One region of the Arthrobacter sp. FW306-2-2C-D06B genome, then DNA from elsewhere that is predicted to be linked to it. Evidence: predicted binding sites of a transcription regulator. Region 1 holds the regulator's gene; the other holds the start of a gene.
The links. The regulator HrcA, encoded in region 1, represses chaperone genes, less so after heat shock. The targets are predictions, from matches to a motif close to TTNGCACTCGNNNNNNNCGAGTGCNAA.
Positions count from the first base shown of each region.

Region 2: a site for HrcA is predicted at 3,473-3,499, ahead of groES (co-chaperone GroES). Genes of this name have one in related genera too.

Region 1 covers NZ_CP084560.1:2,460,338-2,468,688, forward strand. The annotation lists gene lepA (translation elongation factor 4) at 1-226, shown strand, start outside; gene hemW (radical SAM family heme chaperone HemW) at 275-1,504, shown strand; gene LFT47_RS11520 (DUF4870 domain-containing protein) at 1,551-1,964, opposite strand; gene LFT47_RS11525 (DUF3097 family protein) at 2,068-2,925, opposite strand; gene hrcA (heat-inducible transcriptional repressor HrcA) at 3,105-4,118, shown strand; gene dnaJ (molecular chaperone DnaJ) at 4,186-5,316, shown strand; gene LFT47_RS11540 (16S rRNA (uracil(1498)-N(3))-methyltransferase) at 5,319-6,095, shown strand; gene LFT47_RS11545 (GerMN domain-containing protein) at 6,129-7,064, opposite strand; gene LFT47_RS11550 (PhoH family protein) at 7,438-8,351, shown strand, end outside.
Region 2 covers NZ_CP084560.1:3,382,977-3,391,327, reverse strand. The annotation lists gene LFT47_RS15790 (GTP-binding protein) at 1-618, shown strand, start outside; gene ykgO (type B 50S ribosomal protein L36) at 685-807, shown strand; gene LFT47_RS15780 (shikimate 5-dehydrogenase) at 858-1,676, shown strand; gene LFT47_RS15775 (class I SAM-dependent methyltransferase) at 1,700-2,938, opposite strand; gene LFT47_RS15770 (hypothetical protein) at 3,015-3,425, shown strand; gene groES (co-chaperone GroES) at 3,648-3,944, shown strand; gene groL (chaperonin GroEL) at 4,031-5,641, shown strand; gene LFT47_RS15755 (acyltransferase family protein) at 5,879-7,939, shown strand; gene guaB (IMP dehydrogenase) at 8,147-8,351, shown strand, end outside.

The DNA of each region.
Region 1 (8,351 bases):
GGCCGCCATCGGCTCGCGGATCATTGCCCGTGAGAGCATCCGCGCCATCCGCAAGGACGTCCTTGCCAAGTGCTATGGCGGTGACATCACCCGTAAGCGCAAACTTCTGGAAAAGCAGAAGGAAGGCAAGAAGCGCATGAAGATGGTGGGCCGCGTGGAAGTTCCACAGGAAGCGTTCATCGCAGCCTTGACCACCGACGAATCCAAGGACAAGGCCAAGAAGTAATGCGGCTTTTCGCCCGGAATACTGCAAGACGGGCACGAAGGAAAATCCGTGCCTAGCGTTCTTCCCCTCGGGGACCCGGCACCTGCGGACGGCCTCCTGCCGCCGCAGGTGCTCGACGGCGTCGATTCACGCAAGTTTGGACTATACGTCCACATACCCTTCTGTGCCGTCCGTTGCGGATACTGCGATTTCAACACGTATACCGCCACCGAGCTTGGCGGCGGTGCCTCACAGGACGCCTACGCGTCTACTGCCATTTCGGAAGTGGAGTTCGCCGTCCGGGCCATGGAAGCCTCCGGGCTCCCGCAGCGGCCCCTGAGCACGGTGTTCTTCGGCGGCGGGACGCCGACCCTCCTGCCTGCTGAAGATCTCGCAGGCATCCTGACGGCCGCCGTCGGGCACTGGGGCTTGGAAGCCGGAGCCGAGGTCACCACTGAGGCGAATCCGGACTCTGTGACGCCCGAGTCCCTCCAGCTGCTCGCCGACGCCGGCTTTACGCGGATTTCCTTCGGCATGCAGTCGGCGGTCCCTCACGTACTCAAAGTCCTGGACCGTACACACACTCCCAGCCGGGTCCCTTTGGTGGTCCAATGGGCGCGCGACGCCGGCCTCGCCGTGAGCCTCGACCTCATCTACGGCATTCCCGGCGAGTCCATGGCTGATTGGCGGACCTCACTGGAGACTGCTCTGTCCTACGGTCCGGACCACATCAGCGCCTACGCGCTGATCGTGGAAGAAGGCACCAAACTGGCGGCACAGATCCGGCGCGGAGAAGTTCCCGGAATCGACGACGACGACCACGCCGCCAAATACGAACTCGCCGACCAGCTGATCAGTGCCGCCGGACTGGACTGGTACGAGGTCAGCAATTGGTCCCGCACACCCGAACAGGCGTGCAAACACAACCTTGCCTACTGGCGCGGAGACGATTGGTGGGGCATCGGACCCGGCGCGCATTCACACATGGGCGGCGTCCGCTGGTGGAACGTCAAACACCCCACCGCCTATGCCAACAGGCTCGGTGGCGGAGTGTCGCCCGCCGCTGGACGTGAAACGCTCGACGCCGGCACCCGGGAAGTGGAGCGCATCATGCTGGAGGCCCGGCTCGGCACCGGGCTTCAAGTCGACGCGCTCGACAAGGTGGGACGCCACGCCGTCGCAGGCCTCATTGCCGACGGCCTGGTTGAGCCTGCTGCGGCCTTCCAAGGACGACTGGTCCTCACACTCAAGGGCCGGCTACTCGCGGACGCCGTGGTCCGCCGGATCCTTCCGGACTAACGTCCGGCGGTAGGGGTTGGCGCGAGCCGGCATCCATGAAGACCGGCTACTTGATCCAGCGCAGGTTGAAGCGGTAGCGGTGCGGCTGACCGTGGTTGACGCGGATTCCGGCCGACACCGAGAAACAGGTCACCGCGACCCAGATCGCCGTGGCAAGGACGGCGAAGAGGTTTCCGACCACCGGAAGCAAGACGAGGATGTTGGCGAGTACTGCGGCGATCGTCGGAGGCAAAGTGAAGTTGAGGGCTTCCTTGGATTCCTGTGCCGTGAACGGGCCACGTTCGCGGAAGATCAGGTAGATCAGAAGCGAAGGCACGCAGCCAAGGATCCCGCCGAAGTGCGCCAGGGTTGCCCACTGCCGGTCTTCCGAGGCTGTCAAGGGCAGCGCGTTGGCAGGAACGCCGTGGTACTGGGACTGGCCCGAGGTGCCATCCCGATCGTCAGGAGCGTTGTCTGCCACAGTATCTTCCTTCGAGTATCTATCGGTGCGGTGTTGCTGTCCCAGAATACTTGCTCGGCACGCGATCAGCCGACCAACTCCTGTGCCCGGGGGCAGGCAATCCTCACGGAACGGTCAGGAAATCGATCACTTCCTCCACGCGACCCAGCAAAGAGGCCTCCAAATCGGCGTAGCTGTGGACGGCGCCCAGAAGCTTTTGCCAACCCAATCCGACGTCTTCGGCCGTCTCATGCGGCCAGCCGAACGACCTCAGAATGCCGGTCTTCCAATCCGTGCCGCGCGCGATGGTTGGCCATTGCTCGATCCCCAACACCCTGGGCCGGATGGCCTGCCAGACGTCCACGTAGGGATGTCCCACGATCAGGACGTTTCCCGCGGCGCCCGGCAGTGTCATGGCGTCGGCAGCAATCCGCGACTCCTTCGAATCCGGTACCAAGTGGTCCACGAGGATTCCGAGCCGGCGGCCCGGGCCGGGGGAGAACCCGGCAATGGCCGCCTTGAGATCGTCCACGCCGTGCAAGGGCTCGACGACGATGCCCTCCACCCGGAGATCATCTCCCCACACCTTTTCCACGAGTTCGGCGTCGTGCTTGCCTTCCACCCAGATCCGGCTCGCCTTGGCGACTTGGGCCCGCTGCCCGGCGACGCGGACGGATCCCGATGCCGTCCTGCCAGCTTGCGCCGCGCCCTTGGCGGCCGCCGCGCGTGGAGCCGGGGGTACGAGCTTTACTGCTTGTCCCTCCAGGAGGAATCCGAATCCGAGGCGGAACGATTTGGCTTTTCCCCGCCGGTCCTCAAGCACCACGATGTGCATGCCCCCGGACTTCTCCACCCTGGTCACGGCACCGACCCAACCTGACTGCACGTCCTCGAGGACCATCCCGCGTTCAACGGGCACCTCAGGAAGTTGCCGTTTTGTAGGCGAGGAGAGGTCTTGCGGGCCCCAATTGTCGTAAGACACGGTCTTCACACCTTTTTGCTAGGGGGATCGTTGACGGTCCGTGGCGTTACCCACGGCCGCGCGGGAATCATGTTCGCCGCGAGCGGTACCAATGCTAACAACGAGGTGGCTCATACTAGACTTGTTAGCACTTGGGCATGTTGAGTGCTAATTGTTGAATTGTTGATTGGAGGTGGGCAGTGAGCGAACCACGCAAGCTTGAGGTGTTACGCGCCATCGTGGAGGACTACGTTCACTCCCGCGAGCCGGTCGGCTCCAAAGCCTTGGTCGAGCGGCACCATTTGGGAGTGTCGAGCGCCACCATCCGCAATGACATGGCACTTCTGGAAGAAGAAGGCCTCATTGCAGCACCACACACGAGTGCCGGCCGCATTCCCACGGACAAGGGCTACCGCCTGTTCGTCGACCGGATCTCCGAGGTCAAGCCGCTTTCGGCTGCCGAGCGCCGGGCCATCCATTCCTTGCTTGAGGGACCCGACGACGTCGAGGACATCCTTGAGCGCACCGTCCGGCTCCTTTCCCAACTGACCAACCAGGTCGCCGTCGTCCAGTACCCGCACCTGAGCCGCGCGCGCGTCCGGCACATCGAGTTTGTCCTTTTGGCACCGCGCCAGGTCTTGGTGGTATTGATCGCCGATTCGGGCAAAGTGGAACAGGGTGTTGTGCACGCAGCGACAGACGCCACCGACGAAGAGCTCATGGCCTTGCGCGCGCGGTTCCTTGGAAGCATTGCCGGCTCCCAGCTCGACCTCATGCCGCAAGTCCTGCCCTCGGTGGTTGCCTTGTGCCCGCCGACGCTTCGCAACCTTGCAGGCGCGCTTGCCCACGGCCTGGAAAGGCTTGCCGAGCGGAGCCGCGACGAGCGCATGGTCATGGCAGGCACGGCAAACCTGGCCCGTTCCAACGTGGACTTCCCGCTGAGCATCGGTCCGGTCCTCGAAGCGCTCGAGGAGCAGGTGGTCATGTTGCGGCTGTTGTCGGATATGGCGGAGGACCCCCGCGGAGTCACGGTGAGCATCGGCCGAGAAAACCCCTACGACGGCCTCTCCGAGGCTTCGGTGGTTGCCACGGGCTACGGTCCTGGCAGCAGTGCCAAGATCGGCATTCTTGGACCCACCCGCATGGATTATCCCAACACCATGGCGGCCGTCCGTGCCGTCGCACGCTACCTTTCCCGCATTCTGGGCGGCTGACAGCCTCGGCTGGAAGGCGCCTCGCAAGAAACGCAGTGGAACCGTAAACAAGGAAGAGATACCGACTTTGAGCAGTCACTATGACGTTCTGGGCGTCTCGCCGGAAGCAACCGGCGAGGAGATCAAAAAGGCCTACCGCAAACTCGCACGTAAGCTGCACCCCGATGTGAACCCCGGGGCCGGAGCAGCCGAGGAATTCAAGGCGGTGACCCACGCTTACGAGGTCCTCTCCGACCCACAGAAGCGCCGCGTCTACGACGCCACTGGCAACGAGAACGGGACCGACAACGGTTTCGGTGGAGGATACGCGGGCCAGGGATTCGCCTTCCAGGACATCTTCGATACCTTCTTCGGCGGAGGAGGTGGCGGCATGCAGGGCCCCGCATCACGTATGCGCCGCGGGCAGGACGCCCTGATCAGCGTTCGCATCGACTTGCGTGAGGCCGTGTTCGGTGTCAACAAGAAGCTTGAGGTGGACACCGCCGTCATCTGTCCCACGTGCGAAGGCTCATGCTGCCGTCCGGGGACCCACCCGGAGCGCTGCGACATCTGTGGCGGCTCGGGCCAGGTCCAGCGGGCTGTGCGCTCGATCCTCGGCCAGGTCATGACTGCCGCACCGTGTGGATCGTGCGAAGGTTTCGGCTCGATCATCAAGGATCCTTGCAATGAGTGCAACGGCCAGGGCCGCATCCGCAGCCGCCGTTCACTGACCGTCAAGGTGCCTGGCGGCGTCGCTACCGGGACCCGCATCCAGCTGTCGTCGCAAGGCGAAGCAGGTCCCGCGGGCGGCCCTCCCGGCGACCTCTACGTGGAGATCCGGGTCAACAGTGACTCCACCTACATCCGCGAAGGCGACGACCTTCACGCCACGCTGAGCGTTCCCATGACTGCCGCGGCACTGGGTACTGAGCTGCAGCTTGAGACTTTCGACGGTCCCCAGGAAATTGACGTCAAGTCCGGCACGCAGTCCGGCGAAGTCATCACCCTGCGCGGCCTCGGCGTCACCCATCTTCGCGGCTACGGCAGGGGAGACCTCAAGGTGCACCTGCACGTAGAGACGCCCGGCAAGCTCGACGCCGCCCAGGAAGACCTGCTTCGCCAACTGGCCAAATTGCGCGGAGAGCAGTTCACCGAAGGCAAGCTCGTGGCCAGTGGCGGTATGTTCGCGAAGCTGCGGGACAAGCTCGGTAACCTGTAGCGGTGAGCAACCCCGTATTCTTCGCAGCAGCCGGAACGCTTGACGGGCTCGGCCCTGGAGACACTTTCGTGCTCGACGGCGCCGAAGCCACGCATGCTGTCACCGTCAAGCGCCTGGAAATCGGCGAAGCCGTCGATATTGCCGACGGTGCCGGAAAACGGCTCACGGGCACCGTGACCGAATCCGGGCAGGGAACCCTGACAGTCCTTGCCTCCGCTGTCCAGGAGGAGCACCGGGCACCCGTGCGGCTCGTGTTGGTCCAGGCCCTCGCGAAGGGCGACCGTGACGAACTTGCCGTCGAGACGGCAACGGAACTCGGGATCGACGCCGTCGTGCCCTGGCAGGCGGAGCGTTCGATCGTCCGTTGGAAAGGTGAGCGGGCTGCCAAAGCCCACGCGAAGTGGCAGTCCGTCGCCACGGCAGCCGCCAAGCAGGCGCGGCGCGCGTGGATTCCCGAGGTGCGTGCCGCCGTCGACGGCTCCGGCCTGGCTGCGGCGGTTGCCGCGGCTGACTTGGCGATCATCCTGCATGAGGACGCGAAACGTCCGCTGCGGGATGTCCTGGAGAAGTGGCACGCCGAGGTTTCCGACGCGGATGCCGGAACGGGCCGGGAAGTCCTGCTCATCGTCGGCCCGGAGGGTGGCATTTCACCGCGCGAAGTGACGAAGCTCAGCGACGTCGGCGCGGTCACCGCGCTCTTGGGCCACCACGTGCTTCGCTCGTCGACGGCGGGACCCGCCGCCGTCGTGCTCGCCAGTGACATTCTGGGGCGCTGGTAGCCCGCAGCGCACGTCCCGGATCAGCGCACGTCCTCAGCGAACGCTGAAAATACGGGTATCTGTCGCGACGTCGGCGTCGTTCGGCCCCACCAAGGAAACCCGCAATTCATAGCGGCCCGCTCCGAGCCCCACCGTGAGGCTGAAGGCTCCGCCTTGTCCGGGAACGGTAGAAGCAGTGGTCTGCCCGGCGAGGTAGGAGGACTTGTCGCCGTTTGGATTGTCGCGAAGGATTTGCCAATGCAGTTTCTTCGACGGGTCCGTGCTCCGGCCGTTGAACTTGATCGGACCGGCAGGCAAGGTCAGATCCTCCTGCGGGTCGATGATCCACACCGGTGCCACCATGGATGCGTCGCGGACCATCGGATCGCCTAGTTTGACCTGCCCGAAGGCCATGTAATCCGTGTGCCCGTCCACCAGGATGGTCACCTTGATCTGCTGTCCTGAATCGATCAGTCCTGAACTCGCGGCCGCTGCGGTGGCGGTATAGACGAGTTCCTGGACCGCCCGCTGTGCCATCCCGGCGTCGAGATTGGAATTGAACGCGTCGCGGGAAACATCGACAGTGACGACGTTCTTACCGGAAATCGAGCTCGCCAGGCTGCCAGGGTTCTGCCACGGCGTGAAGAAATCGTGATCCAACGGCTTCTGGGACATCATGATCCGCAGGGCCGTGGTGATGGGGTTCTCGTTGCCAGGGTTGTCACGGAATTCGCGGTACAGGAAGGTGTCCGTGTCGCTACGCCCAATCCAATACACGGGGATCTTGTTTGAGGCCTGGGTTGTTTCGAGCGGAGCATTGCTGTCCGGCACCGTCTGCAGCGCAACTGTCGGGGTGGGGACCGGAGTCGTGGATCCCTGTCCCGTGCGATCGGCAATGCAGCCAGACAGGAACAAGGCAGCCGTCAAAGCGGTCACAAGCATCGCGGAGCGTTTCCGGATGCGTGTGCCGTGTGGAGTGACGGCTGGCATGGTGATGGTGGATTCCTGCTCGTGTTCGGCCGCGGTGGTGCGGGGGAGTCATGCGCCCGGGGGCCGGGCACAGGGGCATTTTGCCCATGAATCAGCTTGTCACAGTCTCCCGGGCCCGGGCTGGCGTTTCGATACCCCGGCGGCCAACTGCAATCCGATTGATACGAGGTCGATGCCGAGTTGATACCTAAGCGGCATGGTCCGGCCGACCGCAGCCCCGCCGGGCACGGTCTGGAACCACCCCGGAGACTGGCTGGCGTAGGATTGAAAGCAATCCGAGGCCCGCGATCGTGCGCCCATCCAGCAGACGGACATCGGAGAAAATCGATGGACATCACCAAGCCGGAGGAGCACAGGCCGCAAGGCCAGCACTATGACAGAATCATTGAACGGGCGGCCCAAGGCCGGCAGCGTTGACACAGGTCCGGCCGAGTTCCCACATTCTGTCCCGGGCGCCCGGACGGAAGTTGTCATCTTCGACAACTCGGATCAGATGGTTCAGACCCTTGGCAGCCATGACGAGGCGTTGCGCTACATCGAAGCCCAGTTCCCCGGCGTCGACTTTCATGTGCGCGGCAATGAGCTATCCTTCAGCGGACCGTCGAGCGATGTTCCCCGGATCATGCGGCTTCTGGAGGAAGTCCGCGGCCTGGTCGGCAAGGGGACGGTCATCACTCCGGACGTGCTCCAGCAACTCGTGTCCTTGTTGCGCAGCCAATCCCTCCAAAACCCCGTCGAAGTCCTGACCCACAACATCCTTTCGAGCCGCGGGCGCACCATCCGCCCCAAAACGCTCAACCAGAAGAACTACGTCGACGCCATCGACGACAACACCGTGATCTTCGGGATCGGTCCTGCGGGCACCGGCAAGACGTACCTCGCGATGGCCAAGGCCGTCCAGGCACTGCAGCTCAAGGAAGTCAGCCGCATCATCCTCACGAGGCCTGCTGTCGAGGCAGGAGAGCGCCTCGGCTTCCTGCCGGGAACCTTGAGCGACAAGATCGACCCGTACCTGCGTCCTTTGTACGACGCCTTGCACGACATGATGGACCCGGAATCGATCCCGCGCCTTATGGCTGCCGGGACCATTGAGGTAGCACCGCTTGCGTACATGCGCGGCCGCACGCTCAACGACGCGTTCATCATCCTTGATGAGGCCCAGAACACCACCGCGGAACAGATGAAGATGTTCCTGACCCGCCTGGGCTTCGGCTCCAAGATGGTTGTGACGGGTGATATCACCCAGGTGGATCTGCCCTTCGGCGCCACCTCGGGCCTGCGCATCGT
Region 2 (8,351 bases), 920 kb from region 1:
CCGGACTCAAGCGAGGCCTGGGCCCAAGGGTTGGAACTGCTCGGGCAGCTTGCTCCGCACGCCGCCGTTTCCGCGGGCGACGACGACTTCCGGCCCGGCTGCTACGACGGCGCGGAGGCTCTCGCGAGGGTTCGTCGTGGTTCCGTGCGGGTGCCGCTCGAGGAAGAGTCTGGGAGTTTCCGGACCGTGCTCCACAAAGTGGAGCGTCCCCTTCATCCAGGTCGCTTCCAGGAAGCACTGCCCAAGTTGGCCGAGGGATCCCACTGGATGCGGGGCCGGTTGTGGATTGCCTCGGCGGCCAAGGTCCGGATCGCGGTGCAGGGAATCGGGCCGCGCGTCTGGCTCGAGATCACGGGCGAGTGGCTCGCGGACGCCGGTACCGTCCTCGACGGCAAGGGCGCGCAGCATGGAAGGGGACTCGCCGACGTCGACGCCGTCCTTGACTGGCATCCCCGCTTCGGCGACCGGGGCACGGTGCTGGCCGTGACCGGACGAGGGGAAGACCTCGACGCCGCCGAAATCCGGGCCCTCCTGGACGGGTGCGCGCTGAGCGAAGCGGAGATGCGGCTCGGCTTCGCCGGACTCGAGGACCCTTTTGAACTCGAATCCACCCTTTAGCAGGGCTTCGGCCTCGGTGGAACAAAACCACAATCAAACAAGTCAAAACCCCAGAAGGAGAACCCCATGAAAGTCAGGAATTCGCTGCGTGCCCTCAAGAAGATCCCCGGCGCGCAAGTGGTCCGCCGGCGCGGCCGCACCTTTGTCATCAACAAGCTGAATCCTCGCTTCAAGGCGCGCCAAGGCTAGCTCCCCGTCTAGGCTGGGCAGAGAACCCGCTACGCGAAGGAAGCCCCGTTATGCCGATCCTCAATAAAGACATGACGCTCTGTATTTCTCTCTCTGCCCGGCCGAGCAACAACGGAACGCGTTTCCACAACTTCCTCTACGAGGCGCTCGGCCTGAACTGGATCTACAAGGCCTTCGCTCCCACCGACCTGCCGAACGCCATCGCCGGCGTGCGCGGCCTGGGCATCCGCGGCTGCGCCGTCTCGATGCCCTACAAGGAAGACGTCATCGCCCTTGTCGACCGCATGGACGCTTCCGCCGCCGCTATCGACTCGGTCAACACGATCGTGAACGACGCCGGCGTACTCACTGCCTATAACACGGACTACACCGCGATCGCCCAGTTGATCGAGCGCAACGCGATCGACCCGGCGTCGTCCGTGCTGCTCCGAGGTTCCGGCGGCATGGCCAAGGCAACCGCGGCTGCCTTCCGCGACGCCGGATTCTCCCGCGTCACCGTTGTTGCCCGGAATGAGAAGTCCGGGCAATCCCTCGCGGGGCTCTATGGCTTCGGCTGGCAATCCGAGGTAGGGGAGTCGACGGCGGACGTGCTCGTCAACGTCACACCGATCGGCATGGCCGGCGGTCCCGAGTCCGGCTCGCTGTCCTTCCCCGAAGCAGCGGTTTCGGCCGCGCAGGTGGTGTTCGACGTCGTCGCTCTCCCTGCAGAAACGCCGCTCATCAAGGCCGGCCGTGCGGCAGGAAAGACCGTGATCAGCGGCGCCGAGGTGGCCACCATCCAGGCGCTCGAACAGTTTGTGCTCTACACCGGCATCACGCCGACGCCGGAGCAAGTGGCCGCGGCCGAGGAATTCACGCGCGCCCCATAGGGCGCCGCAAGTCAGGGACCAGCTCAGGCAGCCGCTACCGGCTCCACCACAACAGCCACCTTTTCCTCGCCGATCCTCGTGAGGACCAGGGTGGCTGTTTTGTTGCCGCGGGCTTTCGCCGAGTTCTTCCCGGGCGGCAGCAATTGTTTCCGCAGCTCTTCGGGGGTAACGGAGGTGCCGCGTTTCTTGATGTCCAGGACGCCGACGCCGTTGGCTTTCACCCAGGCCTTGAGTTCCTTGACGTTCAGCGGCATGACTTCCAGGACCTTGTAGGCGCGGGCGAACGGGGTCTCCACCAGTTCCGGAGCGCAAATGTAGGCAATATGTGGGTCCACCAGGTGGCCTCCGAGCCGGAGCGCGACGTCGGCCACCAGGCCCGCCCGGATCACCGCGCCATCCGGCTCGTACAGGTAGCCCTCCACGGGCCCGACGTCGGGCACCGGACCGCCGTCGAAATCTTCGCCGCTGGTCATCTCGGCGGCGCCCCGCGGCCCGAGTACCAGGGCAGCGCGGCGGATGCCGGGACGGGCGACGTCGTTGAACCACAGCGTGACTTCCGTGACATCCCCTCCCACCGAGATCCACTGTGCTTCGCAGCCGGCCGGAACCGATTCGTGCGGCATTCCCGGGCCCATCTTGACCCCGACGGACTTGCCGGTGGCGGCCAATGATTCAACGAAGGACAACGGCGGCGAGAACGCCTCCGGATCCCAGATCCGCTTGGTTCCCGACGACGACGTGGTGCGTCGTGCCGGATCGAGCCACACGCCGTCGACCCCGTCGAGGGGCACCGAGGTTGCGTCGGAGTGCACCACCGTTGCGTGCGGGAAAGGAATGAGGTTGATGGTGGCGCACGCTGCGGTGGTCTCGTCGAGCTCCACCGCGGTGACCTTGATATCCATGGAGGCCATGGCCATGGAATCTGCTCCAAGCCCGCAGCCCAGGTCAGCTACGTGCCGTGAGCCTGCGTTGGCGAAGCGTTCGGCATGCCTGGCCGCAACATTGAGCCGGGTGGCTTGTTCCAGGCCGGCCTGGGTGAAGAGCATCTGCCGGGCGAATTCGCCGAACTTGGCCTCGGCCCGGGTGCGGAGCCTGGATTGGGTGAGGACGGCGGCAACGAGGGCAGGGGAGCGGCCGTCTTTGCGCAGGCGGGCATTCAGGGCGAAGGCTTCGTCATCGCGGTACGGTCCCAAGGACGCCAGCAGTTCCCAACCTTCCGTTGTCAGCAAGGGGGCAATCTGGTCCGGGGATGTGTCAGCCATGGGAACAAGCCTAGTGCTCGCCCGTCATACGGAGTCGGGAGGGAACAGAGTCCCTCAGGCCGATAGGGTTGATGCCATGGAAGACAACCCAGTACGCCAGCCTGACGACGCCAATGGTTCTCCCTCTGCCCCCGATAAACGTCCCTTCGCCGGAAATCTCTCCAAGTATGCCCGCCCCGCGCTCATCGTGAGTGCCTTGATCGCCATTGTCTGCATCGCGCTGTTGATCATCATTTTCTTCCTAGACTCTTTCAACGCGGCCACCTACTCCATGACCGGAAACAGCGTCCAGGACGCCACGGATGAGGCCCGGGACATCCGTGACACCTACACCGGTGCCCGCATCGCAGCGATCGTCGGGCTGGTGGTGTTCGGCTTCGTCACGCTCGCCAGCGCCGTAGTGCTCTATCTGAACCGCGGAAGCGCACCGAAGGAAGACTACGACGACGGCGAGGACGTTGACTTCGATGACCTCGCGGGGCAATGAGCGTGTGAGTCGGAAGCCGCCATTGGACGTTCACCCGTGACGGAATTCTGGCACTCGCCTTGACCGAGTGCTAATGCTTACATAGAGTCTTGATTAGCACTCTCCCTAGGCGGGTGCTAATCATGCCGCCAGGCACTTACCGGCACCGCGACGACGGTAAGCCCGCCACGGCATCCCTGGTTTGATAGTCCATGTACTACCTCACGTAAAGGAGAGATCCGAGTGTCGGTCTCCATTAAGCCTCTCGAGGATCGCATTGTTGTCCGCCCGCTCGAAGCAGAGCAGACCACGGCTTCCGGCCTGGTCATCCCGGACACTGCACAGGAAAAGCCGCAGGAAGGCGAAGTTGTTGCAGTTGGCCCCGGCCGCTTCGATGACAACGGCAACCGCGTGCCCGTCGACGTAACCGTTGGCGACGTCGTCATCTACTCCAAGTACGGCGGAACTGAAGTCAAGACCGGCGGCAACGAATACCTCGTTCTGTCCGCCCGCGACGTTCTGGCGATCGTCGTTAAGTAATTCCCTGGATCCCGCATCGCAGATCGAGTCGGACTTCTTCCGGTCGAATCAGCGGTGCGGGTTTTCCGTCTTGAAAGGACACAACCATGGCAAAGCAGCTTGCGTTTAACGACGCTGCCCGTCGCTCGCTCGAAGCAGGCATTGACAAGCTCGCCAACACCGTCAAGGTCACCCTTGGCCCGCGTGGCCGCAACGTCGTTCTGGACAAGAAGTGGGGAGCTCCCACCATCACCAACGATGGCGTCACAATCGCCCGCGAGGTCGAACTCGACGACCCGTATGAGAACCTTGGCGCACAGCTGGCCAAGGAAGTCGCCACCAAGACCAATGACGTCGCAGGCGACGGCACCACCACTGCCACCGTGCTGGCACAGGCACTCGTCAAGGAAGGCCTGCGCAACGTTGCCGCCGGAGCCGCCCCTGGCGAAATCAAGCGCGGCATCGAGGTTTCGGTCCAGGCCGTGGCTGCCCGCCTTCTGGAGAACGCCCGCGAAGTAGAAGGCACCCAGGTTGCCAGCGTTGCCGCGATCTCCGCCCAGAGCGATGAAGTTGGCGAGCTCCTTGCCGAGGCTTTCGACAAGGTCGGCAAGGATGGTGTCATCACCATCGAAGAGTCCTCCACTACGCAGACCGAACTGGTCCTCACCGAGGGCATGCAGTTCGACAAGGGCTACCTGTCCCCGTACTTCGTCACTGACGCGGAACGCCAGGAAGCTGTTCTGGAAGACGCGCTCATCCTGATCAACCAGGGCAAGATCTCCTCGCTGCAGGAGTTCCTCCCGCTCCTCGAGAAGGCCCTGCAGGCTGCCAAGCCGCTCTTCATCATCGCCGAGGACATCGACGGCGAGGCACTGTCCACGCTGATCGTGAACCGTATCCGTGGCACCCTGAACGTCGTTGCCGTCAAGGCTCCTGGCTTCGGCGACCGCCGCAAGGCCATGCTGCAGGACATTGCCACGCTGACCGGCGCACAGGTTGTCTCCCCGGAGCTCGGCCTGTCCCTGGACCAGGTTGGCCTCGAGGTCCTCGGCAGCGCCCGCCGGATCACCGTCACCAAGGACAACACCACCATCGTTGACGGCGCCGGCACCTCTGAGGACGTCGCGGCACGCGTCGCCCAGATCCGTGCCGAGCTGACCCGCACCGATTCCGACTGGGACCGGGAAAAGCTGCAGGAAAGGCTTGCAAAGCTGGCAGGCGGCATCGGCGTGATCAAGGTCGGCGCAGCCACCGAGGTCGAGCTCAAGGAAAAGAAGCACCGCATCGAGGACGCAGTGTCCTCCACCCGTGCTGCCCTTGAAGAAGGCATTGTCTCCGGCGGTGGATCCGCCCTCATCCACGCCCTCAAGGCATTGGACGAGGACGCTGCCGTCAAGGCACTGGAAGGCGACGCGGCTGCTGCCGTCGGCATCGTCCGCCGCGCCCTGACCCAGCCCCTTCGCTGGATCGCCCAGAACGCCGGTTTCGACGGCTACGTCGTCGTCGCCAAGGTTGCCGAGCTGGAAGACAACCACGGCTTCAACGCGAAGTCCGGCGTGTACGAGGACCTGATCGCCGCTGGCGTGATCGACCCCGTCAAGGTCACCCGCTCTGCGCTCCAGAACGCCGCGTCCATCGCAGCCTTGGTTCTCACCACCGAGACCCTGGTTGTCGAGAAGCCGGCCGAGGAAGACGAGCACGCAGGCCACAGCCACTAATCCTGGTTGCTCGATGCGCGAGGCCCGGTCCCCTTTGGGGGCCGGGCCTCCTGCATTTGGCCCGCCGTTTCCCCGCAGGCGGGCCCACAGTTGGTACCGGGCAATCACCCTGTGAACGCCCAGCTAGGTATGGCTCAATTGAACGACAAGTGCTGCTCGGATGAATTTTCGATTGGCATTGAACATTACGAATCAGTAAGATTCATGATTCGATCTAGGACTTTGAGGGGCATTGTGGTGTCAACTGTGCAAACGGCAGCTTCCATCAAGGGGCAGAGTCGTTCCAGTAACACCAGCCGAAAGTCGAAGTTCCGCCCCGAAATCCAAGGCCTGCGCTCGCTTGCCGTGCTCATGGTGGTGTCGTACCACGTGTGGTTCGGTCGCGTTTCCGGTGGCGTCGATGTTTTCCTTTTGGTCTCTGCTTTCTTGATGACACTGCAGTTCACAAGCCGTTATGAGCAGGGCCGCCCCATGGACCTGCTGAGGCACTGGCTTCACCTGTTCCGCAGGCTGATTCCGGCCACTGTGGTCGTTCTGCTGGGTACATTGGCCGCAATTTTCGTGGTGCTCCCCAAGACCCGATGGGCAGCTTTGGTTGACCAGGTCTGGGCATCGCTTTTCTACGTCCAGAACTGGCTACTTCAGCGGGAGGCAGTCAACTACTACGCCGCGGATCATAGCCAGGCGAGTCCGCTGCAGCATTTCTGGTCGCTCTCGATCCAAGGCCAGGTCTTCATCCTGTGGCCGGTTATTTTCGCGCTCGTTGCCCTGGCTTGTAAGAAGTACCGTCTTCGGTATCGGATCGCATTACTGTATGTGTTCGGCCTAGTTTTCGCGGTGTCGCTTACGTACTCCGTCATTGCGACCGCAACGGACCAAACGACCGCCTATTTCGACACTTTCGCCAGGCTGTGGGAATTCGCCGTAGGAACGCTGGTTGCCCTCATCCTGCCGGCGTTGAGGTTCTCGAAGCCCGTCCGCGTGATGATGGGCTGGGTGGGCATCCTGGCAATGTTGAGCTGTGGGATCGTGCTCCAGGTCCAGACGGCATTCCCTGGCTTCGTGGCACTCTGGCCCACCCTGGCCGCGGCCTGCGTTATTGTTGCTGGCCAGACAGGCAGCCGTTTCGGTGTTGACCGGATCCTGAGCTCCAAGCCTCTCGTACGCCTGGGCGACAACTCCTACGCGTTGTATCTGTGGCATTGGCCGCTGCTGGTCATCTCTCTCATCTGGACCGGCAAAGACCAGGCCGGGTGGCTCTCGGGGACTGTGATCATTGCGGCCGCCCTGGTTTTGGCTTTCCTCACCACAAAGTTTGTCGAGAAGCCATTGCGGGAGTGGAAATGGCCGGAAGTGAACCGGCGGCGTGCCGCCATTGCGACGGTCGCCTGCTTGGCCGTCGCCGTCGTTCCGTTGCTCGCATTCAATGTGCAGCAGTACGTGAGCGCCAAGATTGCGATGGACCAGGCAGAAAAAGACAACCCGGGGGCGGCCGCCTTGGTGCCCGGCTTTGTCAACGAAGTGAGCCCGAAAGCGGCTCTCCTTCCTACCCCGGAAAAGTTGCCACAGGACTGGGCAAGCTTGTCGGGCCAGTGCACAGGGGATCTGAAACCTGCTTCGAAAGTCCTCCAACCGGGGTGTGGCCAGAACAATCAGGCTGCAGGCTCGGCTCGGACCATCCTGGCGCTCGGGGACTCGCATGCACAACAGTGGTTGGCCGCTTTGGCTCCTTTGGCCGAGCAAGAGCAATGGCGCCTGTATCACCTGCTGCTGGGGGGTTGTCCATTTACGGTGGACACCTCGGGGCTAAACTCGGAATGCAAGGAATTTGATGACGCCGTTCGCCAGCAAATCGATGAGCACCCGCCAAGTGCGGTGTTCCTCGTGGGAACCGCAGCCGTCCCATCATCACCCGATGAAAAATTGACTGTCGGGTTTGAAGACACCGTGAAGATGCTCACAGACAAAGGCATATCCGTCATTGCCGTTCGTGACAACCCGAGGTTCGACTTCAACATGGCAGATTGCGTCGCGGTCAAAGGACAGCACAGCCCCGACTGCAATCCCGGTGAGGCCCAGCTGCTTGCGCCGCAAAACCCGCTGGCATCACTACAAGGCAAGTACGTCGGCTTGTCCATACTGGACATGACCGATCTGATTTGTAACGGCAGCGAATGCCCTGGCGTTGTAGGAAACACCTTTGTCTACTTGGACAACAACCACCTCTCCAAGACCTATGTTGCGAGCATGGCGCCTATGTTCAGGGACCGGTGGCTGGCCGCGACCGGATGGAGCTAGCCAGCCCGAGCTATGCGGCCGGGCCGCCCGGGCGCGGGCGCCGGGTGCTGTTGCTCACATTGCCCTCGCGGAATATGGGGATTGGCAGCGAGGTTCTACTATTTATTCAGAACCTTTCTGCACAGGCCAGTCCCGTAATGACGGGCTGGTCATCAGCTGCAACCCCTACCAGAGCAACCCCCAAGAACCAAGGTAAGAGGCGCACTCATGACCCAGCCCGAACACGATCCTTTTGGCTTTGTTGGCCTGACCTACGACGACGTCCTGCTGCTGCCGGGCCACACCAACGTCATTCCGTCCGAAGCTGATACTTCCTCCCGGATCTCCAAGCGGATTTCGGTCCAGACGCCGTTGCTGTCCGCCGCCATGGACACCGTCACCGAGTCCCGTATGGCCATCGCCATGGCCCGCC